One region of the Pseudidiomarina fusca genome, then DNA from elsewhere that is predicted to be linked to it. Evidence: predicted binding sites of a transcription regulator. Region 1 holds the regulator's gene; each other region holds the start of a gene.

Region 1 (10,341 bases):
AGCGGTTTCAGAACTCAGTGCTTTGATAAAGATATGGGCTTCGCGCTCAATTCTATCAGCTACCGGTTCATCCTGCTCTTTGATCAATCGTTTTGCAGCGCGTAAGCCAGCCCGAGGCTTACTTGCCAAGGCTGCAGCTACTTGCTCCAGTTCGACCGCTAGTTGCTCTGGCGCTACGACTTTATTGACCAGCCCATAAGCTAGTGCCGCGCTAGCATCAAAGCTATCGCCTAATAACAGTAACTCAGACGCACGCAAGTGCCCGACTAACTTAGGCAGTAACAAACTCGATGCGGCCTCTGGTACCAAGCCCAAATTAATAAAAGGTAGGGCAAAGGTAGCGCTAGAGCTGGCATACACCAAATCACAATGCAGCAAAATGGTGGTTCCGATACCAATGGATAAACCATTGACGCCGGCTACCAAAGGCACGCTAAGCCGACTTAAGGTGTATAAAAACTCAAACGGTGGTGCGCTATCATCTAAATCTTCAATCGCCAAGAAGTCATGTAAGTCATTGCCGGCAGTAAAACTGTCGCCCGAACCGGTTAAGATCACAGCTGAAATGCTGCTATCACGATCAGCATCTTGTAACGCTTTGCTGAGTTCAAGATACATGGTTTGCGTTAACGCATTCTTCTTATCTGTTCGGGTTAGTGTTAACCACAACACCCCTTGCTTTACTTCTTGTTTGACAAACCCTGAGCTGTGTTTATTCATGTTCACGTTTTTCCCATGCTTTACGCGTGCCTTCGTACACTGGCAAAATTAAATCTAAAGCGGTTTGCCCATTACTTGGTAGCGTTTCGTTATTGTCGCGAATTGGGGTGACTCGTTGGCCCCATTTAATGATGCCGGCGCCACAGGTTAGGCCACCACCGAAAACTGCTGACACAATAGTATCACCCGGTTTAACGATACCCTGCTCAACCGCTTCACAAAAAGCGATAGGCAAGGTAGCAGAAGAGGTATTGCCGTATTTTTGAATATTAATCACGGTTTTCTCTTCCGGCACATGACACATCTTGGCCAAGTAATCGATAAGGCGCTTATTCGCTTGATGCGGTATGAGTGAGTCTATGTCATCGGTCGTCAAACCGGTTTCTGCAAACACCTTTTCAACGGCCATGTTCATGCCTTTCACTGCCCGCTTGAAAATCTCTTGGCCAACAAAATTAAACGGCATGATGCCGTCAAAGCCAAAGCGGTCAAAACTCATGCCAAACTCTAACGCCAGAACATCGCGGGCATCAGCATCGCAAGTGACGTGAGAGGCTAATAAGCCGCATTCTTCGGTAGTTGCTTCCAGCACCATAGCGCCAGCGCCGTCACCAAAGAGCACTGCGCTTTCACGCTTGGTCCAATCCAAAATGCGGGTTAAGCGCTCAGCTCCAATAATCAGTACTTTTTTATGGGCGCCGGTGCGAATCGCTTGCGTTGCATAATGCATCCCATATAAAAAACTGCTGCAGGCAGCATTAAGATCAAATGCCGCAGCATATTTGGCACCCAAATCACGCTGCACAGCTGAGGCCACATTGGGGATAATTTCGTCTGGGGTACAGGTACCAACAATGATTAAATCAAGGTCATTGGCATCAAGGCCAGCTGCGGCCAAGGCATTGCGCGCCGCTACTGTGGCTAATTTGGAGGTGCCGACGTAGCTTACCCGACGTTCTTCAATACCAGTACGGGTGCGAATCCACTCATCCGAGGTATCTAAAAAAGTAGCTAAATCGTCGTTGGTCATAATAGCTGGCGGCAAGCATTTGCCCCAGCCGGTAATTTCTGCGTATATTTTCACGTTATATAAACCTATAGTCACCTGTCGTTTTTCGCTATCATAGCACGATTGTTAACAAGAGAAATGTCCGACCATTTAATCAGCTTATGAACTCACGTCAATCAATACGTACGGGCACGCCTAGCGCTGCTACCACTTTCACTACCGAACTTGGTAGTTGGCACCTACAACGCTTTCCGGCGCGCAAGCAAGATCCTTTGCAGGCTTGGGATGCGGCTGATGAACTTATACATAGTTGGCTAGCGACGCAGCGTCCGCAATGGCAGGCACCGCTATTAATTAATGATAGTTTTGGTGCACTGCTGATGGCTTGCCACTCTGAGCTACTCACTCCGCCACCGGTCGTTCATAGCTTAACCGACTCTTACGTGAGCCAGCGTGGCTTTCAACACAATAGCAAACTAAATCAGCTGAACCTGCAACTACCGGCTTTAAACCTCTTACAACCGCTGCAAAACTTGCCACCTAATATTGATGCTGTGCTTTTGAAAATACCGAAAAGTATCAGCTTATTAGAGTTTCAATTAGCAACGCTAGCTACCACACTGAAACCAGGCACCCCCATAGTGGCAGCGGCGAAAAGTAAGTTATTTACTCCTAGCGTGCGGCAACTGTTTGAACGTTACTGCGATAATGTCTCGGTATCCCTTGCCAGTAAAAAGTCTCGCACCTTAGAGGCGCAGCTGAAAGCAGTTGCAGACGCTGAACCTGCCGATTTTATTGATGCATGGCAACTGCCTGAATACGGCCTAGAAATGCGCCATCATGCAGGGGTATTTGCCCGTAATGCACTTGATATTGGCGCTCGGTTTATGCTGCAACACATGCCCGCTGCGGGCGCCAATCGGGTTATCGATTTAGGTTGCGGTAATGGCATCCTGGGGATTGTTTATGCACAGCAATCGCCTCACAGCCAAGTGACTTGGGTCGATGAATCTTATTTGGCTATGGCCTCTTGCCGCACTAATATCGACTTGAATTTGCCTCACTCTGAAGCTTATCAAACTCGGGTGGACGATTGTTTGAGTCAACAACCAAGTGCGAGTGCTGATTTGATTCTATGTAATCCTCCGTTTCATCAAGAACATGCGGTTACCGAACATATCGCGCGGCAGATGTTCCGTGATGCTAAGCGCGTGCTGCAACCAAACGGTGAATTATGGCTGGTCGCCAATCGTCACTTACCTTATTATGCTAGCCTTAAGCGTTTGTTTAAACAGGTAGATCAACACGCACAAAATGCCAAATTTGTGATTTGGAGAGCTCGAGGTTAACCATGCTGAAACAGCTTTATTCTCATTTTATTTTAGGTACGTTCCTGCTGACCGCCTTGCTAGCGCCCGCAGCTGCAGAAATTCAACCAAACAACCAGTTTCCGCGAGTGAAGATGGTCACCAGTGCCGGTGATATCGTGGTTGAATTAAACCGTGCTAAAGCCCCACTCACCGTCAAAAACTTTCTTGAGTACGTTGAAATTGGGAGTTACAACAACACAATTTTTCACCGCATTGTGCCCGGTTTTGTGGTGCAAGGTGGTGGCTACGATGCTGACTTTAAAGCCAAAGTAGAGCGCCCTGCTATTGTCAATGAATCTGGTAATGGGCTGAGCAACAGTTATGGCACCATCGCCATGGCCCGAGTGAGCGATCCGCACTCAGCAACCCGCCAGTTTTATTTTAACGTCGCCGACAATACCAAACTAGACCCGAGCAGTAGCCGTTGGGGCTACGCTGTGTTTGGCTGGGTTGTTGAGGGTGAAGACGTGCTAGAGCAGCTCGCGGCAACTGAAACCCATGTGTTTCATGAGCCTACCGGTTGGGGTGATGTGCCGCTTGAGCCGCCCATGCTGATTCGTATTGATGTGCTGCCGGCGCTCTAATGTCAGCTACCCCTTGGTATAAAGATTTCGCTGTTTACCGAGAGCCAAGGATCTGGGTGATTTTTGGTTTTGGCATGATCAGTGGGTTTCCGTGGGTGCTGATCGGCTCCATGCTCTCCGCTTGGCTGCAAGAAGCCGGAGTAAATCGAGCCAATATCGGTTTATTTGGTATTGTTTTTATTGCTTATTCCATCAATGCACTTTGGTCACCTGTCATTGATCGGGTGCGCCTACCCTGGCTCGCTCGCCACTTGGGACAACGCCGTAGTTGGCTACTGGTCTGTTTACTCGGTATTTTGGCGGCGACCGCCGGTTTGGGCTGGCTGGATGTTACTGCGCAAACCTGGTGGATTGCACTGTTAGCTGTGGTTATCGCGTTTTTATCAGCAACCCAAGATATCGCTATTGATGCCTACCGCATTGAAAGCTTCGGTGCCCACGAAGCGCGCCTACAATCCGCTGGCGCCGCCATGGCAACAGCAGGCTGGTGGACTGGTTACAGCGGCCTTGGCGCCATTCCGTTTTTTCTGGTGGATGGCACCCATTGGAACTGGCAACAAGCCTACAGCCTGCTCACCCTCGTGATGGTGGCGCAAATCTTTTGGGTTATTCTGGCGCCAAACTCCACTCGCTACTCAGCGGTCACCACCCAATTAAAGGCTGGCCAAAGTTGGTTTCACCATACTCTGGTTGCACCCATAGCAGAATTTTTTAAACGCAGCGGCTGGCGATTAGCCCTGAGCATGTTGGCTTTTATCTTTTTGTTTAAGATTGGCGAGGCCTTTTTAGGCCGAATGTCGATTGTGTTCTATAAAGAAATCGGTTTCACCAACGATGACATTGCCATTTACTCAAAATTAGTCACTTGGTGGGTCACCATCGTTTTCGCAATTTTGGGGAGCTTAGTTAATTTACGCCTTGGCATAGTGCGCGGCCTCCTTATTGGTGGTTTAGCCATGGCCGCTTCTAATCTGCTCTTTGCTTGGATAGCCGGGGTGGGGCCTAATACCAACCTACTGTTGGCTGCGGTGATTATCGATGGCTTTACCGGTGCTTGGTCTACGGTCGCCTTTGTTGCCTTTATTAGCTTGTTGTGTAACCGCGCCTTCACCGCTACCCAATACGCCCTGCTTGCCTCGCTGGGTAACCTTGGCCGTACCTTACTCTCATCTTACAGTGGCTTCGTGGTAAATGCTCTTGACGGAGATTGGCAGCTATTTTTTGTGCTCACCGCCTTGATGGTGGTTCCTAGCCTATTGATTCTATTAGCACTCCGTAAGCCATTACTGCGTTTAGAAGTAGCTTACCAGCAGGATTCCAATTAACATGCGTTGGGCCGTCGTTGGTAACGGTGCCCTGGGTAGTTTGGTGGCCATCAAACTCCAGCAACAAGGGCTACAAGTGAGCCTGTGCCCACGCCAGCAACCCGCTGTTGGGCATCTGCAACTGAGTTTTTCAAACCAGCACTATCAGTTAATGACCACTTCATTCGAGCAACTTGAGCCTGGAACCTGCATTTTTGCAGCAGTAAAAGCCTATCAAGTGCAGCCTCTACTCGTACAGTTAGCCCAAGCGCAATTGCTAGAGCGCTGCCCGTTGATTTTAAGTTATAACGGTATGCTCACTCATGAACAGCAGTTGTTACCGGCGCATACTCTCTTTTGGAGCACCACTCACGGCGCCTATCGGCAAGGGCCATTATTAGTTCACGCTGGTGTGGGGCAAAGCTGGCTGGGCTACAGCGTTCCGCAGGCGGCTACGGCTAATAATCCCCCCAGCCCTTGGCTAGTGCCGCAAATACAACAACAATTAGCGGCTGCTTTGCCGCCATTAGCCTGGAGTGACGAGATTAAATTAGTGCGTTGGCACAAGCTCGCCACCAACTGTTTAATTAATGCGTTGACAGTGATTTACGACTGTCCGAACGGCGATCTTTTACAGCTACCCGTACAGCAATTGCAAATGCAACTGGCGACTGAGATCGTTGCCTTAGCTAAGCATGAACAAGTGTCTCTCGATGCTCCGCAACTACTCGCACAGGCGCGCCAAGTGATGCAAAAAACAGCGGCAAATCGCTCGTCGATGCTCAGTGATGTGCGCCAACAGCGACCAACTGAAATTGATTATTTGAATGGATTTGTAGCTCAGCAAAGTGCTCAGTTAGGTCTTGCTGCCCCAGCCAATACCCAGCTGTGGCAGCAACTTACAGAGATTACGCAGGGTTATTTGGGTCTTCAATAAAATCAACCACTTCTAGGCCAAACCCTGACAGCGCTGAATAACGCTTGGGAGAGCTCATCAACCGCATTTGATGGACGCCTAAATCAGCCAAGATTTGTGATCCGATACCGACGTTACGAGAGGCATTAGAGGCGGCCGCCGTTGGCTTTCTTTCGCCACGATCTTCTGCCGCAAAATGAGCAATTTGCTCAAGCATGCCGGCACTATCTTGATGCCGCCCAATAACCACTAGAACACCGCTGTTGGCACCAATAAATTCCATCGCATGAGCGAGCGGCCAGCTGCGCTTAGCAGCGCGCTCAGTGGCAAAGAGGTCATTAAAAGTATCTTGCAAATGAACTCGTACATTCACCGGCTCAGAGCTATTAATGTCACCCTTAACTAAGGCATAGTGGGCTTGTTTATCAATGGTGTCTTGATACGCAATTAACTCAAATTCACCGTACGCGGTGGGCAGTTTACAGTGCGCTTGGCGCTGCACAGTTTTCTCGGTTAACGAGCGGTACTCAATGAGATCAGCAATAGTACCGATCTTGATATCATGCTCAGCGGCAAATTTTTCTAAGTCTGGCCGCCGCGCCATGCTGCCATCTTCATTTAAGATTTCCACAATCACTGCCGCTGGTTCAAACCCAGCCAATCTCGCTAAGTCACAGCCGGCTTCGGTATGGCCAGCCCGATTCAGCACCCCACCTGGCTTGGCTTTCAACGGGAAAATATGGCCTGGCATGACCAAATCGCTTGGCTTAGCATCGGCTGCTACCGCCGCTTGCACCGTACGAGCTCGGTCTGCCGCTGAAATCCCGGTGGTAACCCCTTCTGCGGCTTCAATAGAGACCGTAAAATTAGTGGCGTAAGGGGCGTTGTTTTGATTCACCATGAGCGGCAAACGCAATTGCTCGCAGCGTTCTTCGGTCAGCGTTAAGCAGATCAGTCCCCTGCCGTAACGTGCCATGAAATTGATTGCCGCTGGCGTAACACACTCTGCCGCCAGAATTAAATCCCCTTCGTTTTCACGGTCTTCATCATCCATGAGAATAACCATCTTACCCTGCTTAATATCAGCAATAATATCGGCAGCACTATGTAACGAGCTAGTTGTTGATGGCAAACTGGTCACGATGAAAGGTCTCCTTGGTTCGCGTTGATGGTGGCGGTAATACGAAGATCGGCCCCCACCTGGCGAACATCTCGATAGGTTAAGGTGGGCGCTTGCGCGAGCTGCTGCCATACCGGCAAAGCAAATAAACCTTGCGCACTTGCACCTAATAATTTCGGGGCTAAATATAAAATAAGTTCATCAACCCAACCGGCTGCAATCAATGCGCCGGCCAAGTTCGCCCCACATTCGGTCCAAACCGAATTAATCTGATACGTTTGGGCTAGCTGGTGTAACAGCTCAGCTAAATCTATCTGGCCACTGCTAGTTACTGGCAACTGCAAAATTGTTACCTGCTCCGGCCAAGTTCTGGTCGTCGTCAGTTCGGCACTATGCACCAATAAAATAGGCGCAGCGGTTGCTGTGCTTTCGGTAAAGAGCGGCTCATCACCCTTTAATTTTCCCTGACTATCGATGATCACGCGCAGTGGCTGTTGTTGTACCCATTCGCCGCGCGCCGTCAATCGGGCTTGGTCAGCTAGCACCGTGGTCGCAGTACTCAAAATGGCACTACTTTGGGCGCGAAAACGATGCACATCGGCTCTTGCTGCGCTGCTGGTGAGCCATTGGCTGGCGCCATTTGCTAAGGCTGTTTGGCCATCTAATGATGCTGCCATTTTCAGTCTGAGCCAGGGCCGTTGCCGTTGCATCCGAGCGATAAAACCGCAGTTTAAGGCACGCGCTTGGGTTTCTAACACGCCAACCAGCACCTCAATACCCGCTGCTCGTAAACGTGAGATACCTTGCCCACTCACCAGCGGATTCGGATCTTGCATCGCCACCACAACTTGCGCCACTTGGGCTTTGATGAGTGCATCTGCGCATGGAGGAGTACGACCGAAATGGCTACATGGTTCAAGCGTCACATAGGCAGTGCCATGCTTGGCTGATGCGCCGGCGGCAGCTAAGGCATGTACTTCAGCATGAGGCTCACCGGCTCGTTGATGCCAGCCTTCGCCAACGATCTGGCCGTGCTGCACAATCACACATCCCACCATAGGATTTGGCGCAGCGCTAAACCGCCCTTGCGCAGCTAAATCAAGGGCACGTTGCATATAGAATTGGTGGCACCTAACTGGGGTATTAGTCATTGAGACGAGCTATTTCTTCACCAAATTCACGAATATCATCAAAGGCGCGATACACCGAGGCAAACCGGATGTATGCGACTTTATCCAAGGCTTTGAGGTTTTCCATCACTAAGCCACCAATCATTTTGCTGGTGACTTCACGTTCGCCCGTTGCCCTTAATGACGATTTGACATTCTGCATGGCTTGCTCAATGGCTTCGAGACTAACCGGACGTTTTTCTAAAGCGCGTAATAAGCCACTACGCAATTTATCTTCGTTAAAAGGTTCGCGAGTGCCATCGGACTTTATAACTCGAGGCATGATCAACTCTGCCGTCTCAAACGTCGTAAAGCGCTCTTTACACTCGGTGCATTCGCGCCGACGCCGCACTGAGGCGCCGTCGGCAACTAACCGAGAATCGATGACTTTGGTATCTTGCGTGCCACAAAAAGGACAATGCATAATAACTTTCCTTGCCTAACCTAATGAACTCATCGCCCTAATTCTCGACCAAAGAGTTGCTTATCCGTATACCGGGAAGCGCTTACAAAGGGCTTTTACTTGGTCACGCACGGCACTGATGGCTGCTTCGTCGTTAATATTATCTAACACGTCACAAATCCAGTGTGCCACTTGCTCAGCTTCTGCTTGCTTAAAGCCACGACGCGTAATAGCTGGGGTACCTAGCCGTAATCCTGACGTCACAAAAGGTGAACGCGGGTCGTTGGGTACGGAGTTTTTATTTACCGTAATATAGGCCCGACCTAAAGCTGCATCAGCGTCTTTACCCGTGATATCTTTATCAATTAAATCAACTAAGAACAAATGGTTTTGGGTGCCACCAGAGACAATCTTGTAACCGCGTTCTTGCATCACTTTCACCATTGCATTGGCGTTGGTTAACACCTGCTGCTGGTACGCTTTAAACTCTGGCTCCATCGCCTCTTTGAACGCTACTGCCTTAGCAGCAATCACATGCATTAGAGGGCCACCTTGGCTACCTGGGAACACACCACCGTTAAGTTTTTTGTGCAATTCAGGGTCATCTTTACCTGATAAAATCAAACCACTACGCGGGCCAGCTAAGGTTTTGTGGGTGGTGGTGGTGACTACATCAGCAAAAGGTACCGGGTTCGGATAGAGACCTGCTGCCACTAACCCAGCCACATGCGCCATATCCACTAGCAAATAAGCGCCTACTTCGTCCGCAATTTCGCGGAACTTAGCCCAATCGACAATACCTGAATAAGCAGAAAAACCAGCCACGATCATTTTAGGCTGGTGCTGCAAGGCTAGCTCACGCACTTCGGCATAGTTAATTTCGCCAGTACTTTCATCTAAACCATACTGCACCGCATGGTAGAGTTTGCCAGAGAAGTTCACATGGGAACCATGGGTTAGGTGGCCGCCATGGGCCAAGCTCATACCCAATACCGTATCACCAGCGTTTAAGAGCGCTAAAAACACTGCTGAGTTAGCCTGTGAACCAGCATGCGGTTGCACGTTCGCATAGCAAGCGCCAAACAACTGCTTGGCTCGCTCAATGGCTAAATCTTCAACCACATCAACAAATTCACAACCACCGTAGTAACGTTTGTGCGGATAGCCTTCTGCGTACTTATTGGTTAACTGCGAACCTTGCGCTTGTAACACGCGTGGGCTGGTGTAATTTTCTGACGCAATAAGTTCGATATGCTCTTCTTGACGTTGTACTTCATCGGTCATCGCTTGCCACAACTCAGCATCATAGCTAGCAATGTTCATCTCATGTTTTAACATCAGGGCTCCTAACTGCAGCAGCTGCCGGAGTGACAGCGGGTTATTGGAAATATCTGTGCGCTAGTTTACCAATATACTTGGGTTAGCGCCAACTTAAGGGTTAAAATAGTCCATTAAGATTTCACCCTCACAAGGAACATGGGCAGTTATGGCACAATATATCTATTCGATGTCGCGGGTCAGTAAAGTCGTCCCGCCGAAAAAGACGATTTTAAAAGACATTTCGTTATCTTTCTTTCCTGGCGCAAAGATTGGGGTATTAGGTTTAAACGGCGCTGGTAAATCCACCCTGTTACGCATCATGGCAGGTATCGATAAAGAAATTGAAGGCGAAGCCCGACCGCTCGCTGGTATTGAAATTGGCTATTTGCCACAAGAACCACAATTAGACGAAGACAAAACTGTCCG
Region 2 (10,341 bases), on a different contig from region 1:
TCAGTCATACGCTCGCGTCGCTCAAGGCTCGGCAAGGTGTTCTCTTTCATTGCATAGCTTTCGCGCGTGCTTTGTAGCTCAGGAGCATCGCTGAATAAGCGAATATAATAATCCGCTACGTCATTGATGGCTGCTACTCGAGTCTCACTTAGTAGCACCGTATCAGTTGCAGCATCGTAGGTGTTGGTACGATATTCCTGTTTTAACGCAAATTGCAGAGCATTTTGCTCAGCTGGGCTCAAGCTATCGTAGCTCATGCCGTAATCACGTTGCGCTACAATTTCTAACCAAGCTACGAGCTCACGGTGTAACCAGTCTGCAGTCCAATCGGGTGCTTGATAAGCACCATGGCCCCAGATCGAGCCTAATTGCATACCACCGATGGATTGCCAAGCGGTTTGACCATCGAGAATACTCTCTTCAGTCATTAACACTTGTCCCGATTCCGTCACGTACTGCGCTGGAATAGGCGGTGCTTCGCGGTATACCTCTTTACCAAAATAACCCAAGATACCAAAGGTAATCGCTAGGATGCCGATGAGTATCCACCAAAGTTTCTTATAACCGGCCATATGGCACCTCCGGTTGTTGTTGTTGATTCATGCGAGAGTCTCCCTTTATTGCATTTCGCACGCATTCATAGATGAGTACCCTTTCCTTATAGCAAGTCTCGTGCCAACTTTTATCCATCTGATTTTATTGGTTTTTGTTTGTTTTTAGGGTAGATATAACCGCACTTTTTGAGGGTGCTAGTAACCCGTAGGGTTATTTTTACCCACCAGCATGTTTTGGCTAGCTTGGCCAAGCGGCGTTCAGAGTTTTTCAGGCTGCTTATTTATTGATCCGGATCAACACAATATCTAGGTGATCGTCTAGGCTTTAACACAATATATAGATGCAAATAAGCAATCAAGCACAATATGTGGGGTTTTAATGCGCTACTGTTCAGAGCAAATAGCCTTTCAGGAGGTGCCCGGCGAAGTCTCGTTGGCTTATACCATCACCGGCTGCCCTGTGGGTTGTAAAGGCTGTCATAGCGTTGATAGCTGGCCCGCTCATAGCGGAGTGGAATTAACCCCAGAGTATTTTACGAAGCGGCTGCAGCAATATCGGGGCCTCATCACCTGCGTGTTGTTTTTAGGGGGTGAATGGTACCCAGAGCAATTACTGCACTTACTTAAATTAGCTCGTGAGCAGGGGCTAGAAACCTGTCTGTATACCGGTTATGAGCAGGTGCTGCCTGCACTCCGCGAACAGCTCACCTATTTAAAAACGGGCCCTTGGATAGCTGAGCTTGGTGGCCTAGATAGTCCAAACACAAATCAGAAGTTTATTGATTTACGCAATCAACAACTACTAAACGTGCGCTTTTTAAGCACTGATTAAAACAAGGAGCATACCTATGTTGCGCTTATACCCCGATCAAGTAGACGCCAAAGTTGACTTTATTCAGCAATATCTCCATGCCGAAAATGCCGCTGATGGCTCAAAAATGGATGCTAATGCGAACGTGACGCAAAAGAATATTGCGACGCTAGAGTCAGAAATCATGAAGGATTTTTTTGTTCAAGTGAACCGCAAGCAAGTCAGCAATAAAATTGCAGAGTTGTTTGGCCCGCCGTTGGCGCAGGAGTATATTCGTCAAATAGAAGATCATGAGATTTATGTGCATGATGAAACTAGCTTAAAGCCTTACTGTGTGTCGGTTACCATGTATCCGTTTTTACGTGATGGGCTCACTAAGTTGGGCGGCGAATCAAAAGCACCAAAACACCTAGAAAGCTTTTGTGGCACTTTCGTGAACTTCGTCTTTGCGGTGAGCTCACAGTTTGCCGGGGCCGTCGCCACCGTCGAATTTTTGGCTTACTTTGATTATTTTGCTCGTAAAGATTACGGTGATAACTACCTAGAAACACATCGCCATCAGATTGAAAACCACTTACAGCACGTCGTGTATGCCCTCAATCAGCCCGCGGCAGCGCGCGGTTATCAAAGTGTCTTCTGGAATATCTCAGTCTATGACCAGCATTATTTTGAAAGTATGTTTGGTGACTTTGTCTTTCCCGCCGATTTCAGCAAATCATCATGGCAATCGGTGAGCCAGCTTCAGGACTTTTTCTTACATTGGTTTAATGAAGAACGGAAGAAAACCATACTCACTTTCCCGGTCGTTACCGTGGCTATGCTGACCGAAAATGGTCAGTGCAAAGATCAGCAATTTGCTCAGCATATTGCCCATGAATTATCTGTCGGTAACTCATTCTTCGTGTATCTGTCACCCAATGCCGATTCGTTAGCTTCTTGCTGTCGTTTACGCTCTGAAATTAGTGATAATACCTTTTCTTACACCCTTGGTGCTGGTGGCGTCGCGACCGGATCCATTAATGTGATCACCATTAATATGAATCGGTTAGTGCAAGATGGACGCGACTTGGGTGAGGAAATTGAGAAAATTCAAAAATACCAAGTGGCCTATCGGCTGCTCATGGAAGATTACCAAGCAGCCGGTTTACTCACGGTTTACGATGCTGGTTTTATTACCCTGGATAAGCAGTTCTTAACTATTGGTATCAATGGCATGGTAGAGGCGGCGGAATCGCAAGGTTTAACGGCCAGTAATAATCCTGAGTACATTGAATTTGTGCAGCGCCACTTAAAGGTTATTTACGATGCTAATAAAAAAGCCAAACAAGAATATGGCTATATGTTTAATACCGAGTTTGTGCCGGCAGAAAACCTTGGTGTCAAAAATGCGAAGTGGGACCGCGCCGATGGCTATGTTGTGCCGCGTGATTGCTACAACTCCTACTTTTACGTGGTAGAGGATGAACAAACCAATGCAATTGATAAGTTCACCTTACATGGTCATGAATTAATAGAGTTTTTAGATGGTGGCTCGGCTCTACATCTTAACCTAGATGAAAAACTTAACGAGGATGGCTATTTATCACTGTTAAATATTGCTGCTAAAACTGGCTGCAATTATTTCTGTATCAATGTGAAGATTACCATTTGTAATGACTGTGAACATATTGATAAGCGCACCCTGCATAACTGCTCAAGTTGCGGCTCTGACGATATTGATTATGGTACGCGGGTGATTGGCTATTTAAAACGAGTGTCGGCATTTAGTGCTGGGCGTCGGCAAGAACATGCCGCCCGCCATTATCATCGCCAGCCGCAGCGGGCGGTAGAGGCGGCAACATCCCAAGCTGGCTAGCTTGGGATGGTCAGGCCAGCACAAATGATGCTGCCATAGCTAGACTATGGCAGCACCTATCGAGAGCCTCTTCTTAGTTAAACGACTTTAGAGTAGCGTGGAGCCGTAGCTGCATCGTCTAAGTAGGCGTCAAAGCAGGCACAAATACTCCGTACCCATAAGCGACCCAATTCAGTAACACGTAATTGCGAGTCATCAATGGTCACCAGCCCATCCTCAATAAAGGGGGCTAATTTCTGTTTAGCATTGGCAAAGTAAGTCCAAAAATCAGTCAACTGCCAAGCCTGTGCAAACGCAGCAATATCCAATTCAAAGTGGCAGATAACTTGCGAAATAAGTGCGGCGCGCAAGCGGTCATCTGCGTTCAGTTCAAATCCTTTAATAACCGGTAGGCGTTGTGCCTTCAGGTGCTTGTAATAGTCAGGTAGTTCTTTGCTGTTTTGCCAAAGCACCCCATCAATTTGGCTAATGGAAGAAGCTCCAATCCCCAACAAAGCATCCTGGCCGCTGGTGGTGTAGCCTTGGAAGTTACGCTGTAAGCGCCCTTGTTGCTGAGCAATAGCAAGTTCATCAGATGTTTTTGCAAAGTGGTCCATACCAATAAACTGATAACCGGCAGCGTTAAAACGAGTAATCCCAAGCTGCAACAGTTCTAACTTAATCGATGGCTTAGGTAAGCTCTCAGTTGGGATTTTTGCTTGACCAGCAAAACGTGCCGGCAAATGAGCGTAGCTAAATAACGATACCCGGTCGGGAGCCAAGGCAATCACTTGATCAATTGAGGCTTTAAAGGTTTCTGGACGCTGGTAAGGTAAACCGTAGATTAGGTCTAGGTTGATCGACTTAAAGCCCAATTCTTTGGACAGCTCTACTTGATGTCGGATGAGATCGGTATCTTGGACACGGTTAATCGCAATCTGTACTTTTTCGTCAAAGTCTTGCACCCCATAGCTTACACGATTAAAACCGAGCGCTCGTAAATGCCGTAATTTTTCATCACTACAGCTGCGTGGGTCGATTTCGATACTCCACTCAGCATCGTCAGTGAAACTGAAGTGTTGATGTAGCAAATCATCTAAGCGTGACAATTGTTGCTCGGTTAAAAAGGTTGGGGTACCACCGCCCATATGCACAGACTCAAACTTACGAGCCCCTAACAGCTTGGCGTACATCGCCATTTCTTCGGCTAAGTAATCAAGATAGATATCGGCTTTGTGCTGATGCCGAGTAATCACCTTATTGCAGCCGCAGTAGTAACAAAGCTTGTGACAGAAAGGTAAATGAATATAGAGGCTTAACTTTTCTGGCGCATCAGCCAGGGTGCGCTCTAAAGTACCGATCGGAAACTTATCATGCAGCGCCAAGGCGGTCGGATACGAGGTATAACGCGGACCGTTAATGTTGTATTTATCAATGAGCTCTTGGCTCCAGGTGATATTTGCTACTGATGCGTTCATGCGTTACCCCTTGGTGACACCTTGGTTAAATTCTGTCGCTCATAATACTTGATGCAGATCAGAATTTTGATACGCCTGAAGGGGTATAAGCTTGCTGCTGCAAAATACGCTCGGCTAAGGCCTGATTAAACCTAAAAATAGGCTTGGGCAGGCGTTGATTCAACTCAATGGTGTCCAATAAGTTCTTCACTTCAAGCCCTAATTCAGTGTCACCTTTGATCAATAATTTGCGTCGGAAGAACAAGGTATCCGGGTCTACTTTGCCACTTAGCATCAGCAATAAATACTCACTATTGCCGCGCATGGTAACGTCTGCTTGCGGGCCGTCAAAAGTTACTTGTAGGCGTGGTCGTAGGCCTTGGTTGGCGAGGGATACGCTGAACTTTAAGGCTAAGTCTGGCACCTCAATAAGAACCCATCGCTGGCGCAAGAAAGCAAATTTATCGGCCACCAGTTCATCGTTGAGAACATGGTTAAGAGCTTGCGCGAATAGGCGTTGAGTTACCCCACGCGGGGCTACTTGCAATAAGGATTTAGAAAGGTGTGGGCCCCACTGATAGGCCAGATCTACTACTTTAGGGATAACCATTTATTACCTCGATTAATCAGCCCAGAAAAATTTAACCCGATTATAATACTCATTACCAATGCATGTTTATGGACGGGATCAATAATTATGGAATTACTCTGCCCCGCCGGCAGTATGCCAGCCTTGAAAGCAGCCATTGAAAATGGTGCAGATGCGGTATATGTAGGTTTAAAAGATGAAACTAACGCACGTCATTTTGCTGGTTTAAATCTTGACCAAGCAGGTTTAACTGAAGCCGTTCGGTTTGCGCATAGCCATGGCAAGAAGTTGCATGTTGCCATTAATACCTTTGCGCATGCAGATAGCTGGGAAAACTGGCGGAAAGCGGTTGATATGGCGGTTAAGTGCGGCGCTGATGTGCTCATTTTGGCGGATATTGCGGTGCTAGCTTACGCAGCGGAGCGCTATCCCCAGGTTGAATTACACCTTTCGGTACAAGCCTCAGCCACCAATGCGGCCGCAATAGAGTTTTATCAACAGTTTCATGTGAAGCGCGTGGTGCTGCCGCGCGTGCTCTCGATGAACCAAGTACGTACCCTAGCGCGCACCACCGATGTTGACCTCGAAGTTTTTGCCTTTGGTAGCCTGTGCATTATGGCCGAAGGGCGCTGTTATTTAAGCTCGTACATGACAGGCGAATCACCGAACACCGCAGGAGCTTGTTCACCGGCAAAATACGTACGCTGGGATGAACACGAAGATGGCTCGTTAGAGTCACGGCTAAACAATATTCTGATTGATACCTTTGCCCCCAATGAAACTGCTGGCTATCCCACGTTGTGTAAAGGACGTTTCACCGTCGGTGAAGACACCTATCACGCCTTAGAAGAACCAACCAGCTTGAATACGTTAAGCCTGTTACCGGAGCTACATAAAGAGGGCATTGTGAGTTTAAAAATTGAAGGTCGGCAACGCAGCCCAGCCTATGTCGCCCAGTTAACGCGGGTGTGGCGTCAGGCTATAGACAAAGTGCTAGCAGATCCTGCTAATTTTGCCGTGCAGCCCGACTGGAATACGACTCTCGCAGGTTTATCTGAAGGCAGCCAAACCACTTTGGGTGCCTACCACCGGAAATGGAAGTAATCATGAAATTTTCTCTAGGAGCAATTCAATACTATTGGCCGCAGCAAGTGGTAAAAAACTTCTATCGGCAAGCCGCAGAATCTGCCGTTGATATTGTTTATTTAGGCGAGACGGTCTGTAGTAAAAGGCGTGAACTGAAGTTTACTGATTGGCTGCAAGTCGCTCATGAATTACGCGAGGCGGGCAAACAGGTGGTGCTGTCTACCATGACCCTGTTAGAAGCACCATCCGAGCTACGAGAGCTACGCAAGTATTGTGATAATGGTGAGTTTTTAGTGGAAGCCAACGACGTGGGCGCCATTCGACTACTGCAAGATAACCAACTACCCTTTGTCGCAGGAGCCGCTATCAACTGTTACAACCAACACACGCTGCGGCAATTAATGACGATGGGGATGAGCCGTTGGGTGATGCCGGTTGAATTATCTCGTGACTGGTTGCAGAAATTACTGCAACAGCCGATGGTAAAAGATGTGCGCGATTGCTTAGAAGTTGAAGTGTTTAGCTTTGGGCACATGCCTTTGGCTTGGTCCGGTCGCTGTTTTACGGCGCGCTCAGAAAACCGTGCCAAAGACCAATGCGAACTCTGTTGCATTAAATACCCAGAGGGGCGTCGTGTCGATAGCCAAGAAGGCCAGCAAGTATTTGTTCTAAATGGTATTCAAACGCAATCCGGAACTCGTTATAACTTGGTAAATCAGTTACCTAGCATGCAAGGCTTAGTTGACATAGTGCGTTTAAGTCCGCAGTTAGAAGGCACCTTTTCTTGGTTAGAAAAATTTCGGCAGAACCAGCATGGCGAACAGCCCCAAGCCCTCGAGCCGAACGATAGTAACGGCTATTGGATGGCATTAGCAGGGTTAGTGCAAACAGCATAATTAGGGTTGCTAGCAACCATATAGGAAGACAGCATGATTCAAATTACTGACTTACAAATTGAGCAAAAAATGTGGCCGTTATTGCGGCAAGCTTTTCGGCCGATGTTTTTATTGGGGGCGAGCTTTAGTGCCTTGGCCATCACCTTGTGGCTGCTGGTATTAGCTCAGGTCATCGAGCTGCCCGTGTATGGGCAAACCTTATTCTGGCACAGTCATGAAATGATCTTTGGTTTTGTGGCGGCCATCATCGTGGGCTTTTTGCTGACCGCCGTACAGAATTGGACTGGCTTACGCGCTACCCACGGACGGGCCCTTGGCATCCTCACTGCGGTATGGGTGTTGGGTCGGTTAGGGCTTTTAGTTGGGGCTTGGCTACCTTGGTGGCTGGTAGCTGCGGTTGATCTATTATTTTTACCGTTAGCGGCGATTTTATTGGCTGTGCCCTTAATTGCGGTGAAGCAGCAGCGAAACCTATTCTTCGTGCCCGTGCTTTTCTTGTTAACCTTGTGCAATGCGCTCATGCACTTTGGGCTGCAGACCGGACAATACGAAATTCAACAATTAGGTAGCCAAAATGCGGTGTGGTTGGTCACTTTACTGATGGCCATCGTAGGGGGTCGGGTACTCCCTATGTTCACCGCCAACGGAACTATGACACCAAAAGCCGAACCCATCGTCTGGTTAGACCGCATCGGGTTAGGTAGTTTGTGGTTGATTTTTGTGCTGAATATTACCAATTTCAGCGCCATGGTACCGGCCTTGGTGATGGCTCTACTCTTCGCGACAAGTGCTTTAGCTTTAGCTATTCGCTGCGCCCGCTGGCGTATCTGGATCACCTGGAAAGTACCGTTACTGTGGTCGCTACATGTAGCTTACTGGTTTATTCCAATTGGCTTAGCGCTATATGCGCTGCGCTATGCGGGCTTTCCTATCACCAACAGCTTGGCGTTACATGCATTAACTGCTGGCGCTATGGGTAATATGATTTTAGCGATGATTGCACGGGTCTCTCTGGGCCATAGTGGTCGTGCCCTACAACCCAAACCCATCATTAGCGCAGCCTTTATGTTAGTGATAGTAGCTGCGGTGGTTCGCGTATTTGTGCAAGGCTTATGGCCAGAGTTATCCGTGTATTGGTATGCCCTAAGTGCGTTTGCTTGGGTGTTGGCCTATGGCATTTATGTACTGGTGTACTTTCCTATTCTTACCACGCCACGTCCAGATGGACGTCCAGGTTAAGAATCGGAGCCTGAATCAGGTGGCTGTTGCTCTGGGCGCAGCCACATCCATACTGCAACGGTGGCCATAATGCCAATAACTAAGCCTTTTAACCATAAAGGTGCTGGGCTAAATGCCAACATGATTGCGCTCCCGGACATCATCACCGATGCAATCACTTTGGGCCTACGCTTAATGACACCGTAGCGGCGCCAGGCAATGATTTGCGGGCCATAGGTTGGATGCGCCAATAGCTTGGCTTCTAATACCGGCCAGCCCTTGCCGCCGGCCCATGCGGCCACCAGCAGAAAAGGTACCGTTGGCATGATGGGCAACAATAAACCAATGATACCCAGCGCTAGCGTAATAATAGCTAGCGTCCGCCACAATAAAATCCGCAGCACAACCGTCATAGAGCTCCTTGCATGGCTTGGTAGTGGGCAGCTGCTATTTTAAGCCCAGCCGCTGCGCCAATTTGTGTAAGTTGCTTGCATCTATCTCTAGTATACGGGCCGCTTGGGTCCATTTGTAGTCCGCTTGCTCTAAAGCCTGCTCAATAAGCTGACGCTGCACCGCATTGAGGGTATCTTTCAAGTTCATGGTGGGAAACGCCTTGCGCTGGTTGCTCTGCAATATATCCGTGACTTGCACGCTGGCGGTGGCTGCACCAGGTAAATCCAGCAAACCAATATCGATACTAACAATATCTTCTCGTGCCGCACCTATGCTAAGCGCCTTAATCGCCGCCCGGCTGATGGTATGCTCAAGTTCGCGCACGTTGCCAGGCCAATCATAAGCCAATAAGGCATGCTCTGCCGCTTGGGTGAGGCGTAACGCTCGTACCCCAAGGCGAGCTCGGTTAAGCTCTAAGAAGTGACCGGCTAACACAGGAATATCATCGCTACGCTCACGCAGCGGTGGAATAGGTAACGGGTACACGGATAAGCGATGGTAGAGATCAGCACGAAAATCACCAGATTTTATTTGCTGCTTCAAGTCGCGATTAGTTGCCGCCACAACTCGGACATTGACGGTATGGCTACGATCGCTTCCTAAGCGTTGAATCTCGCCATTCTGCAATACTCGTAGTAACTTGGCCTGAATTGCTGGTGGCAGCTCACCTACTTCATCTAAGAAGATGGTGCCGCCATCAGCGCTATCAAACCGACCGGCCCGCTCGCTGGTTGCCCCAGAGAAGGCCCCTTTGGTATGGCCGAAGAGCTCACTCTCGGCCAGAGCCTCAGGTAACGCTGCACAATTCACATACACTAAGGGCTGCTGCGCTCGTTGTGACTGGCGATGTAACTGTCGTGCAAATAACTCTTTACCCACGCCGGTTTCACCCAGCAGTAATACCGGAAGATCTGAGCCGGCCACAACACTCAATTCTTGCATCACATTGAGCAATGGAGCACTACGCCCGATGATTTCGTAACTAGCGGAAGCCTCGCCACTAAGCGAGTATTCTTGATCGCGCCGTTGATTACGTAGGGCTCTGACGCTTTGCTCAATTTGCCCCATGCGAATCGCCGCTTCAACCAGCAAGCTTGCTCGTTGCAGTGCATGCATGGCAGCCGTATCAAAGGTTCCTGGGGTGAGGGCATCTAGGGTCAGAACCCCCCAGCATTTGCCTTCAACATGTAATGAGATCCCCATACAATCGTGTACTGCCAAATGGCCATCGGGGCTATCTTCTATAAGCCCGTCATAGGGGTCTGCGAGGTGGCTATCTGGCTCAAATCGAACCGCTTCGCGACTCGCCATAATGGTGGCTAGGCGCGGATGCTGATGCACAATAAAACGGCGCCCTAAGGCCTCCCGTGCTAAACCGATACTAGCAATGGGCTTAAGCATTTGCTGCTCTAATTTAAGCAGCACCACGGCACCACAATGAAA
Region 3 (10,341 bases), on a different contig from region 1:
GCATGCTCTCGCATCTAGGAACCAAGCAAGAAGGCCATGAATACATGGGTGCGCGGCAACGCAAGTTTTTTGTGTTCCCGGGCTCTGGCTTGTTTAAAAAGTCGCCTAAGTGGCTGATGGCCGCAGAGCTTGTAGAAACCAGCCGCTTGTTTGCCCGCATCAATGCTCGGATTGAACCCGAATGGGTTGAGCCACTGGCGAAACACCTGGTTAAATACAGCTATTTTGAACCCCATTTTTCGAAAAAACAGGGCTCGGTGTTAGCTGATGAGCAAGTGACGCTTTATGGCTTGATTATCGTGCCACGGCGTAAAGTGCAGTATGGCCCGGTAAAACCTATTGAAGCGCGCGAGATCTTTATTCGTGAGGCACTGGTGCAAGGGCAGCTTAAACGGCAACTGCCTTTCATTAAGCACAATCTTGCACTTATCGAGAGTGTTAAAGGGCTCGAAGACAAATCGCGTCGGCGCGATATCCTGGTGGATGATGAAGCTCTGTTTCAGGCCTATGATGAGCATATTCCCGCGGGTATTTACAACGAGCAGTTATTAGCCGGGTGGTGGCATAAAGCTGTTAAGCAGAATCCCCAACTTCTGTATTTTGTACGCGCTGATCTGATGGCCCAAGATGCGGAACATGTCACCCCTGATGATTATCCAGATGTTTGGCAGCAGGGCCAACTGACCTTACCCTTGCATTATCATTTTGCTCCAGGCAGTGAAGATGATGGGGTGACGGTGCAGATCCCGCTAGCACTGCTAAACCAAGTGACGCCGCAAGGGTTTGATTGGCAAATACCAGCTCTGCGGCATGATCTAGTGGTAGCCTTGATCAAGAGCCTGCCCAAACAACTCCGTCGAAACTTTGTGCCGGCACCTAACTACGCCCAAGCGTTTTTAGCTGATACCCCAGCGGCAACGATAGCGAAAGAGCCTTTGCTTACGGCCTTATCTGCCAAATTACGGCGTATGACGGGTGTCACTATCCCTGATGATGCTTGGTATCATGGTGGCGCAGATGCTATTCCAGCACATTTACAGATGAACTTTGCGGTAGTGGATGAGCAGGGCAAGGTACTGCAACAAGGGCGAGATTTACACCAGTTGCAACAGCGGCTACAAGGTGACGTGAAAGAGGCCCTCGCTCAGGCAGTAGCCAGTAAGCAGGCACCGCAAGCGGCAACCAGTTGGCAGTTTGGTACGCTCCCCGACATGCTCGAGCAGCAACAACAAGGTTATGCGATTAAAGCCTTTCCGGCGTTAGTGGCTGAGGCCGAAGGAGTGCGTGAAGAACTCTTCGATAGCCTAGCGAAAGCCGAACATGCGCATTGGCAAGGATTGCGGCAGCTGTTGTTGCTGCAACTACCGTCACCTATTCGGCATTTGCAGCAAACGCTTTCTAATAAAGCGAAATTAGCGCTTTATTACAATCCATGGGGCAATGTTGAAGAACTTATCGCTGATTGTATTAGGGCGGCGCTGGATGAGTTTATTGAGGCAAATCCAGCCCGTGACCCAGCGGCTTTTCAAGCCTTGTATGATACTGCGAGAGCACATTTAAACGAGCGGGTGAGCGAGATAGCTAACCAATTAGAGCCTTGTCTGCTGCTTAGCCACAGCATTCGTAAACGGATGAAAGGCAAGGTTAGCTTAGAGCAGATTCAAGCCCACGGGGATATAGCACAACAGTTGGATGCCTTGGTGGGCCCCGGTTTTGTTAGTAACGCCGGAGCGCAGCGTTTGGATGATATTCAACGCTATTTGAAAGCAATCGAGCGACGCTTAGATAAGCTGCCGGTGGATCCGAACAAAGATCGTTTACACACGTTGGTCCTGACGGACTTGTCGCAAGCCTATCAAAGCTTGTTGGCGAAACAAAACAAACAGCAGTTGATACCGTCAGATGTGCTTGAAATCAGATGGATGATAGAAGAGCTGCGGGTAAGTTTTTTTGCGCAGACGTTGGGTACCCAATACCCGATCTCAGAAAAGAGAATTCGCCAAGCGCTTGCTGCAGCAGCTTAAATGCTGCTGCAGTAGTGCTTAACTAAGTTAGGCGTATAAACCTAAATTGGCGCGGGCATAAGCTTCAAATTCAGTGCATCCACCGATGTGTTTTTCGTCCACAAAAATCTGCGGTACGGTTAAGACGGGTGCGCCGACGGTTTTCTCTAAATCTGCTTTTGAGATACCTTCAGCGTGCATGTCGACGTAGCGAAATTCAAAATCATCGCGATCGGCAGTGAGTTTTTCAGCGATTTGTACCGCACGAACGCAGAATGGGCAGCCAGGGCGACCAAAAATAACAGTAAACATCTCAGACTCCTTTAAAAAATGATATTAGCCATATTTTCCTATAAACCGCGGCGGCTTGCCAATGAGTTTTGTGGATAGTGGCTATCGAAGCTAGCGATTATTGATTAATTTCAAGATCCGAGGCTGCAACGCAGCAACAAGGCAAGCAATCGCCGGGTCGCACGAAAGCCAGTGGCTCGTTGATGTAGGTGATCTCGCCTTGTACTAGTTGCACTCGACAGGCGCCGCAAAAACCATTGCGACAATGATAGTGGGGCTCTAAACCAGCCGCTTCCATAGCTTCTAAGAGGGTACCCTGTGAGCTGTCAACGGTCAGCTGCTGCTGACCATTGACGATGACTTTATACGCAGTGCTCATGATGATTTAGAGTTCAAAATCTCCGAGGTCAGAAGCACTAACGTTACTGTCGATTTGGCCTACCAGATAGGAGGTGATTTCGGCCTCTTGTGGTGCGACTTGGACGTTGTCTGACACCAGATACTTGTTCATCCAGGGTAGCGGGTTGCTACGCTGTTTAAAGGGCGCATCAAAACCAATGGCTTCCATTCGCATATTAGCAATGTATTCCACATACTGGCAGAGCATTTCTTCGTTTAGGCCAATCATAGAGCCATGTCTGAACAAATAGTGGGCCCATTGCTTTTCTTGTTCAACGGCCTTCATAAAGATGTTCAGTGCTTCGTCGCGTAACTCTTCGGCAATTTCTTTCATTTCTGGGTCATCTTGACCGTATTGCCATAGATTAAGAATTTGCTGAGTAGAGACCAAATGCAAGTTCTCATCACGGGCGATAAGACGGATGATTTTTGAGTTACCTTCCATCAGATCACGTTCAGCAAAGGCGAAGGTACAAGCGAAGCTCACATAAAAACGAACTGCCTCTAGCGCATTCACTGAGTTGATGCACAAGAATAGCTTTTTCTTGAGCTCACGCATGCTAACCAGATGCTTCTCACCGTCAACTTCCCATTCGCCTTCGCCATGGGTTTGCCAAAGCTGCGTATAGAAGATCAAATCGTCGTAATAGCGAGAAATATCGGTGGCGCGTTTCTGAATTTCTTCATTAATCACGATATCTTCAAAAACTTCACTCGGGTCAGTAAATAAATTCCGTAAAATATGCGTGTACGAACGTGAGTGAATGGTTTCAAAAAACGACCAAGTTTCAATCCAAGTTTCTAATTCAGGAATGGATACAATCGGCAGCAATGCAATGTTAGGGCTGCGTCCTTGTACTGAATCTAACAAGGTTTGATACTTTAAGTTAGAGATAAAAATATGCTTTTCGCTATCAGTTAAGGCTTGAAAATCAACGCGGTCGCGGCTGACATCAACTTCTTCTGGGCGCCAAAAAAAGCTAATTTGTTTCTCAATCAGCTTTTCAAAAATGCTGTGTTTTTGTTGGTCATAGCGCGCAACGTTGACTGAATTACCAAAAAACATTGGCTCTAACAGAGGGTTAACTTGGTTCTGATTAAATGTTGAATAACTCATACCTTAGCACACCTTTTTTAGCATCATCAGCTGAGCAGCGGTACTGCTCAGCGAGTGCAACTTGTTGTTATTAAGCAGCAGAACTAGATCTTACAGGCACCACCGGCACAATCATCGTCTTCTTCAATAATCGCGACAGTTGCTTGTTGGTTCTCTTCTTCACGAGTTTTGGCTTCTACTTTGTCACGCAAATCTACTTGGTTATCTGAAGCACCGTCACGCGTGTTGTGATAATAAAGCGTTTTTACGCCTAACTTATAGGCATACAGCAAGTCTTGTAGCAATTGCTTCATCGGCACTTTGCCTGCTTCAAACTTGGCTGGGTCGTAGTTGGTGTTAGCGGAAATGGTTTGGTCGACGAATTTCTGCATAATGCCAACCAATTCTAAGTAACCTTTGTTACTAGGGATGCTCCACAACAGCTCATACGCGTCTTTCAACGTTTCGTACTCAGGCACGACTTGTTTCGTAATGCCGTCTTTTGATGCTTTAATACTGATATGTCCGCGCGGTGGTTCAATACCGTTGGTTGCATTAGAAATCTGCGACGAGGTTTCTGATGGCATTAAGGCAGACAGGGTAGAGTTACGCATACCGTATTGTTGTACATCACGACGTAACTGGTCCCAATCAAGATGCAATGGCTCTTGGCAAACGCTATCCAGATCTTTCTTGTAAGTATCGATTGGCATCACACCTTTGGCATAGGTGGTTTCATTAAACTTAGGACAAGCACCAAGCTCTTTCGCTAAGTTCATGGAAGCCTTCATCAAGTAGTATTGAATAGCCTCAAAAGTGCGATGAGTTAACGCGTTCGCGGAACCATCAGAATAACGGACCCCGTTTTTAGCTAAATAATAAGCGTAGTTAATTACCCCAATGCCCAACGTACGACGGCCCATGGTTGCGTTACGAGCGGCAGGTACGGGATATTCTTGATAATCGAGTAAGCTATCAAGCGCACGCACGGCTAAATCAGCCATTTCATCAAGTTCATCTAATGATTTAATCGCACCTAAGTTAAAGGCCGACAGCGTACATAAAGCGATTTCACCTTCTTCATCATTCACGTGGCGCAATGGCTTCGTTGGCAAGGCGATTTCTAAACACAGGTTACTTTGTCGAATAGGTGCAACCGCCGGGTCAAACGGACTGTGAGTGTTGCAATGGTCCACGTTTTGCAGGTAAATGCGACCTGTACTAGCACGTTCTTGCATGAATAAACTAAAGAGTTCAATGGCTTTGATACGCTTTTTGCGAATGCTATCGTCGGCTTCGTATTGCAGATAGAGGCGTTCAAATTCTTCTTGATTAGCAAAGAAAGCATCGTATAAACCAGGGACATCAGACGGGCTAAACAAAGTGATGTAGTCGTCTTTGATTAAGCGCTGATACATAACACGGTTGAATTGCACGCCATAATCTAAGTGGCGCACACGGTTCTCTTCAACGCCGCGGTTGTTTTTAAGAACCAGCAAGCTTTCTACTTCTAGGTGCCAAAGCGGATAGAACAGGGTAGCGGCACCGCCACGAACACCGCCCTGAGAACAGCTTTTAACTGCGGTCTGGAAGTACTTATAAAATGGAATACAGCCGGTGTGGAAAGCTTCGCCACCACGAATGGCACTACCAAGCGCACGGATACGGCCAGCGTTGATGCCAATCCCAGCACGTTGAGAAACGTACTTAACAATAGCACTTGCAGTGGCGTTAATTGAATCTAAGCTGTCGCCTGTTTCAATCAATACGCACGAACTAAACTGGCGCGTAGGTGTACGAACGCCTGACATGATAGGGGTTGGCAAGGAGATCTTAAACAATGACGTGGCATCGTAAAAACGCTGCACATAGCTCATCCGAGTTTCTTTCGGATAGTTCGCAAACAAACAGGCCGCGACTAAGACATACAAAAATTGCGCACTTTCATAGAGCTCACCGGTCACTCGGTTTTGCACCAAGTATTTGCCTTCTAATTGCTTCACCGCTGCGTAGGAAAAGTTCAAGTCGCGGGCGTGATCGATAAAATCGTTCATTTGCTCGAATTCTTCGCGCGTGTAGTCAGTCAACAAATGTTTATCGTAACGACCCGCAGCAACCATTTTAGTGACTTGATCATACAAATGGGGCGGCTCAAATTGGTTATAAGCTAATTTACGCAGATGGAAAACTGCTAAGCGCGCTGCTAAATACTGATAATCAGGTGCTTCTTCAGAGATAAGGTCAGCGGCAGCTTTGATGATGGTCTCGTGAATATCTTCAGTCTTAATACCGTCATAAAATTGGATATGGGATTTAATTTCAACTTGTGATACCGAAACGTTGTTCAAGCCTTCGGCTGCCCAACTAATCACACGGTGAATTTTGTCTAGGTTTAAAGGTTCGCGTTCACCGCTACGTTTAGTTACGAAAAGCTTTTGGTTCATGAGGCGCATCCATCGTTGTTATGGTTGTTTTGTCTAGCCACAAGATATAGTGCGTGTTGCGACCGCTCGACGGTTTTATACACAATATCTTGGGATGAATGAATGGGGTTATCCTAGCACTTATCGCACACTGATCAAGTGCGTTTACGTTACAAAAAGGGGAAGGTTTGACTAACCGAAGTGTAGGCTTTCGCTAAAACCTACGGTGCAATAGAGGTTTAGTAAAATCAAGCACTCTGAAAAAAAATATTGGAAATTTTTTTACCGTCATTAGCTGACGTTTTGTTGCTCAATGAAAACCGATTAGAAAGCGGAGGTTTGGTTAGATAAATCTACATATGGACGTTTCAGTGGTGTGACTGTCTATATGTTGTGCTGGTTTTTTTGGTGAAAACTGCGAAGCAGCGCTGCTGGCACTTTTTGTTGGTGCCGAATCAAGGCCAAAATCCAGACCAGCGCAAGCCCCGTAGTTAGGCCAAGAGATCATAATTAAGTTAATAAATCGAGTAACTCTAAGGGGGTTTCGATGAAACTGTCGGCTCCCCACGCGGTTGGCGTTTCGATGGCACTGATGTAGCCATAATTCGCCACAATAGTGCGCATGCCAGCAGCGCGACCGGCTTGAATATCCCGCTCGGCATCGCCCACGTACCAACAATCGTCCGCCACTACTTGTAGTGCTTGGGTAGCGTGCAGTAGGGGTTGTGGTGATGGTTTCGCTACTGCTAAGGTATCGCCGCAAACAACCACCTCGATTGCAGCTAATTCAGGAAAGCTAGGCAGCAGTTGCACGGTTAAGGCCGTTGGTTTATTGGTGACAATCGCAACCGGTATCTGTTGCTGTTGTAGTTGTGCTAGCAGTTCGCTAACCCCAGCAAAAAGCTGGGTTTGTTCAGCAATAGCTTCGCTATAAAAACTTAAGAACTTGTGTCTGAGTTCGTCTTTGCGTTGTTCAAATTCAGCTTCACCGTAGGCAAAGCGTAAAAGCCCAGCGGAGCCATGAGAGGCAATCGGAGTGTAATCACTAGCACTCACTAAGGGGCGTTGCTCAGCCCTAAGGACGCGGTTTAAAGCTGCGCCTAAGTCAGGGGCGGTATCTAACAGGGTGCCATCTAAATCAAACAGGATTGCAGCTGGACGTGACATGCTTAGTCCTTCAACGGTTTGGTTAAACAGACGATGTAATTTACATCAACATTGTTCTGGTCTAAGTAAAAGCCGCGCCACGGCAGGTAATGGAGCCCAGTCATGCTTTGCGCAACCAATCCAGCAGCATCGGTCATGCGCAATAATTCAGCCGGTTGAATGAACTTTTGGTGCTGATGCGTGCCTTTCGGTACCCACTGCAGCACATATTCTGCCGCAACGATCCCAAGCAGCCAAGATTTTAGATTACGGTTCAAGGTTGAGAAAAACACCTTACCACCTGGCTTAACCAAGTCTGCTGCCGCTTGGACTATCGCCGCCGGGTTGGGCACGTGTTCGAGCATTTCTAAACAGGTGACCACGTCAAACTGGCCTGGCTCGCTCGCGGCCAGTTGTTCGGCTGGGATAAATTGATAGTCAATTTGTAGCTGGCTTTCTAAGGCATGTAATCTGGCTACTTGCAACGATTGTTCAGCCAAATCAATGCCGGTCACCTGAGCACCAGCACGGGCTAGGCCTTCTGCCAACAAGCCGCCACCGCAACCAATATCGACAATACGGCTACCAAACACACCATCACAGGCAGCTTGGATAAAGTCTAAGCGCAACGGATTAATTTGATGCAGCGGTTTAAACTCTCCGGCGGGGTCCCACCAACGTGAGGCGATGGCACTGAATTTTTCAATTTCTGCAGGATCAACATTAGAACTTGTGGTCATAGGGCTTCTGCTACGGCTTAAAAGTAGGTACAGTGTACCCAACCTACAGGGATAAAAAAAGATGCGATAGTAAGCCCGTACGGGTACAATGGCGTTATCTTGTAAAACTATAAAAAGACAGATCGTTTAGGGATATAACTACTATGAGTGATCTCGCCAGAGAAGTCGTTCCGGTTAACATTGAAGATGAGTTGAAGAGTTCGTATTTAGATTACGCCATGAGTGTAATTGTCGGTCGAGCTTTACCGGACGTTCGTGACGGCCTCAAGCCAGTTCACCGTCGTGTACTGTTTGCGATGAATGAACTGCGTAATGACTACAACAAGCCTTACAAAAAATCAGCGCGTATTGTTGGTGACGTGATCGGTAAATATCACCCTCATGGTGATATTGCTGTGTATGACACCATCGTGCGGATGGCTCAGCCATTCTCGTTGCGTTACATGTTGGTTGATGGTCAAGGTAACTTTGGTTCAGTAGACGGTGACTCGGCGGCAGCCATGCGTTACACCGAAATTCGGATGGCAAAAATTGCCAGCGAGTTGCTCTCTGACCTAGAAAAAGAAACCGTTAACTTTGTGCCTAACTATGACGGCACAGAGCAAATTCCTGATGTTTTACCGACCCGAGTACCTAACTTATTAGTGAATGGTTCGTCGGGTATTGCGGTTGGCATGGCTACCAATATTCCGCCGCACAACCTCACAGAAGTGGTGAATGGCTGCTTGGCCATGATTGAAAACCCAGACATCACCATTGATGAATTGATGGATTACATTCCGGGCCCAGATTTTCCAACAGCGGCATCCATTTCAGGTCGCTCAGGCATCGTTGAAGCCTATCGTACCGGGCGTGGTCGTATTCATTTACGCGCCAAAGCTGAGATTGAAACGGGAGATAATGGCCGTGAAACCATCATTGTTTCTGAAATCCCGTATCAAGTTAACAAAGCTAAACTGATTGAAAAAATCGCTGAATTAGTTAAAGAAAAACGTCTGGAAGGGATCAGCGCTTTACGCGATGAATCTGATAAAGACGGGATGCGGATTGTCATCGAATTAAAACGCGGTGAAGTAGGTGAGGTGGTCTTGAACCACCTGTACGCCAATACGCAAATGCAAGTGGTGTTCGGTATTAACATGGTGGCGTTGGATAAAAACCAACCGCGCCTGTTTAACTTACGCGACATGCTGCATTGCTTTATTTTGCACCGGCGTGAAGTGGTTACCCGCCGCTCTGTGTATGAGCTGCGTAAAGCTCGTGAGCGGGCCCACATCTTAGAAGGCTTAGCCATTGCGCTAGCTAACATCGATGAGATCATTGAGCTGATTCGTCGGTCACAAACAGCGGCCGATGCGAAGGCTGGTTTAACCAGTCGCGCTTGGCGTTTAGGCGATGTTGCCGCGATGCTAGAACGGGCTGGGGTTGATGCAGCGCGGCCTGATCATCTGGATGAAAAATACGGTATTCGTGACGGTGAGTACCATTTAACTGACGAGCAAGCACAAGCTATCTTGGATTTACGTTTGCACAAGTTGACTGGTCTTGAGCATGAAAAAATCCTAGATGAATACAAAGGCTTGTTGCAGGTTATTGAAGAATTACTGTTGATTTTGAATAGCCCAGAGCGGCTCATGGAAGTGATTCGTGAAGAGCTAGAGAAAATCAAAGCTGATTATGGTGATGCGCGACGTACGGAAATTACGGCGGCAGCACACGATATCAGCATGGAAGACTTGATTAATGAAGAAGACGTGGTGGTGACTTTGTCGCACCATGGCTACGTGAAGTACCAGCCACTTACCGAATATGAAGCACAGCGTCGCGGCGGCAAAGGTAAAGCCGCAACTAAGATGAAAGATGAAGATTTCATTGAGCGCTTGTGGGTGGCGAATACGCACGACACCATTCTATGCTTCTCAACCCGCGGTAAAATCTATTGGATGAAAGTGTACCAATTACCGCTGGCTAACCGCACTTCGCGTGGCCGTCCTATCGTCAACTTGTTGCCGTTAGAAGCGGATGAAAGGATCACTGCGATTCTGCCAACGCGCGATTACCCAGAAGATAAATTTATCATCATGGCCACCCGTAACGGTACCGTGAAGAAGACCCCAATGGTGGAATATTCGCGGCAACGTAAAGGCGGCATTATTGCGCTTAACTTGGTTGAAGGCGATGAGTTGATTGGGGTTGATGTGACTACCGCTGGTGATGAGATCATGCTGTTCTCGAATGCTGGT

Evidence for each region. The regulator NrdR, encoded in region 1, represses ribonucleotide reductase genes. The targets are predictions, from matches to a motif close to AAACACNANATNTNGTGTTT.
Region 2: a site for NrdR is predicted at 912-931, ahead of nrdG (anaerobic ribonucleoside-triphosphate reductase activating protein). Genes of this name have one in related genera too.
Region 3: a site for NrdR is predicted at 6,269-6,288, ahead of nrdA (class 1a ribonucleoside-diphosphate reductase subunit alpha). Genes of this name have one in related genera too.

What each region holds. Positions count from the first base shown of each region.
Region 1 covers NZ_JANFPJ010000009.1:52,716-63,056, forward strand. Annotated here, with positions in the region: gene NOG12_RS05800 (enoyl-CoA hydratase) at 1-720, opposite strand, end outside; gene NOG12_RS05805 (ketoacyl-ACP synthase III) at 713-1,804, opposite strand; gene NOG12_RS05810 (methyltransferase) at 1,891-3,078, shown strand; gene NOG12_RS05815 (peptidylprolyl isomerase) at 3,081-3,683, shown strand; gene NOG12_RS05820 (AmpG family muropeptide MFS transporter) at 3,683-5,008, shown strand; gene NOG12_RS05825 (ketopantoate reductase family protein) at 5,010-5,924, shown strand; gene ribBA (bifunctional 3,4-dihydroxy-2-butanone-4-phosphate synthase/GTP cyclohydrolase II) at 5,896-6,969, opposite strand; gene ribD (bifunctional diaminohydroxyphosphoribosylaminopyrimidine deaminase/5-amino-6-(5-phosphoribosylamino)uracil reductase RibD) at 7,041-8,174, opposite strand; gene nrdR (transcriptional regulator NrdR) at 8,167-8,616, opposite strand; gene glyA (serine hydroxymethyltransferase) at 8,677-9,933, opposite strand; gene ettA (energy-dependent translational throttle protein EttA) at 10,082-10,341, shown strand, end outside.
Region 2 covers NZ_JANFPJ010000013.1:31,289-41,629, forward strand. Annotated here, with positions in the region: gene NOG12_RS07940 (nitric-oxide reductase large subunit) at 1-572, opposite strand, end outside; gene nrdG (anaerobic ribonucleoside-triphosphate reductase activating protein) at 934-1,386, shown strand; gene nrdD (anaerobic ribonucleoside-triphosphate reductase) at 1,403-3,220, shown strand; gene hemN (oxygen-independent coproporphyrinogen III oxidase) at 3,298-4,677, opposite strand; gene ubiT (ubiquinone anaerobic biosynthesis accessory factor UbiT) at 4,736-5,266, opposite strand; gene ubiU (ubiquinone anaerobic biosynthesis protein UbiU) at 5,354-6,349, shown strand; gene NOG12_RS07970 (U32 family peptidase) at 6,352-7,227, shown strand; gene NOG12_RS07975 (NnrS family protein) at 7,261-8,466, shown strand; gene NOG12_RS07980 (YbaN family protein) at 8,463-8,858, opposite strand; gene norR (nitric oxide reductase transcriptional regulator NorR) at 8,893-10,341, opposite strand, start outside.
Region 3 covers NZ_JANFPJ010000003.1:228,211-238,551, reverse strand. Annotated here, with positions in the region: gene hrpA (ATP-dependent RNA helicase HrpA) at 1-2,024, shown strand, start outside; gene NOG12_RS02820 (GrxA family glutaredoxin) at 2,052-2,315, opposite strand; gene yfaE (class I ribonucleotide reductase maintenance protein YfaE) at 2,413-2,673, opposite strand; gene nrdB (class Ia ribonucleoside-diphosphate reductase subunit beta) at 2,680-3,810, opposite strand; gene nrdA (class 1a ribonucleoside-diphosphate reductase subunit alpha) at 3,894-6,233, opposite strand; gene NOG12_RS02800 (HAD family hydrolase) at 6,723-7,379, opposite strand; gene ubiG (bifunctional 2-polyprenyl-6-hydroxyphenol methylase/3-demethylubiquinol 3-O-methyltransferase UbiG) at 7,382-8,098, opposite strand; gene gyrA (DNA gyrase subunit A) at 8,242-10,341, shown strand, end outside.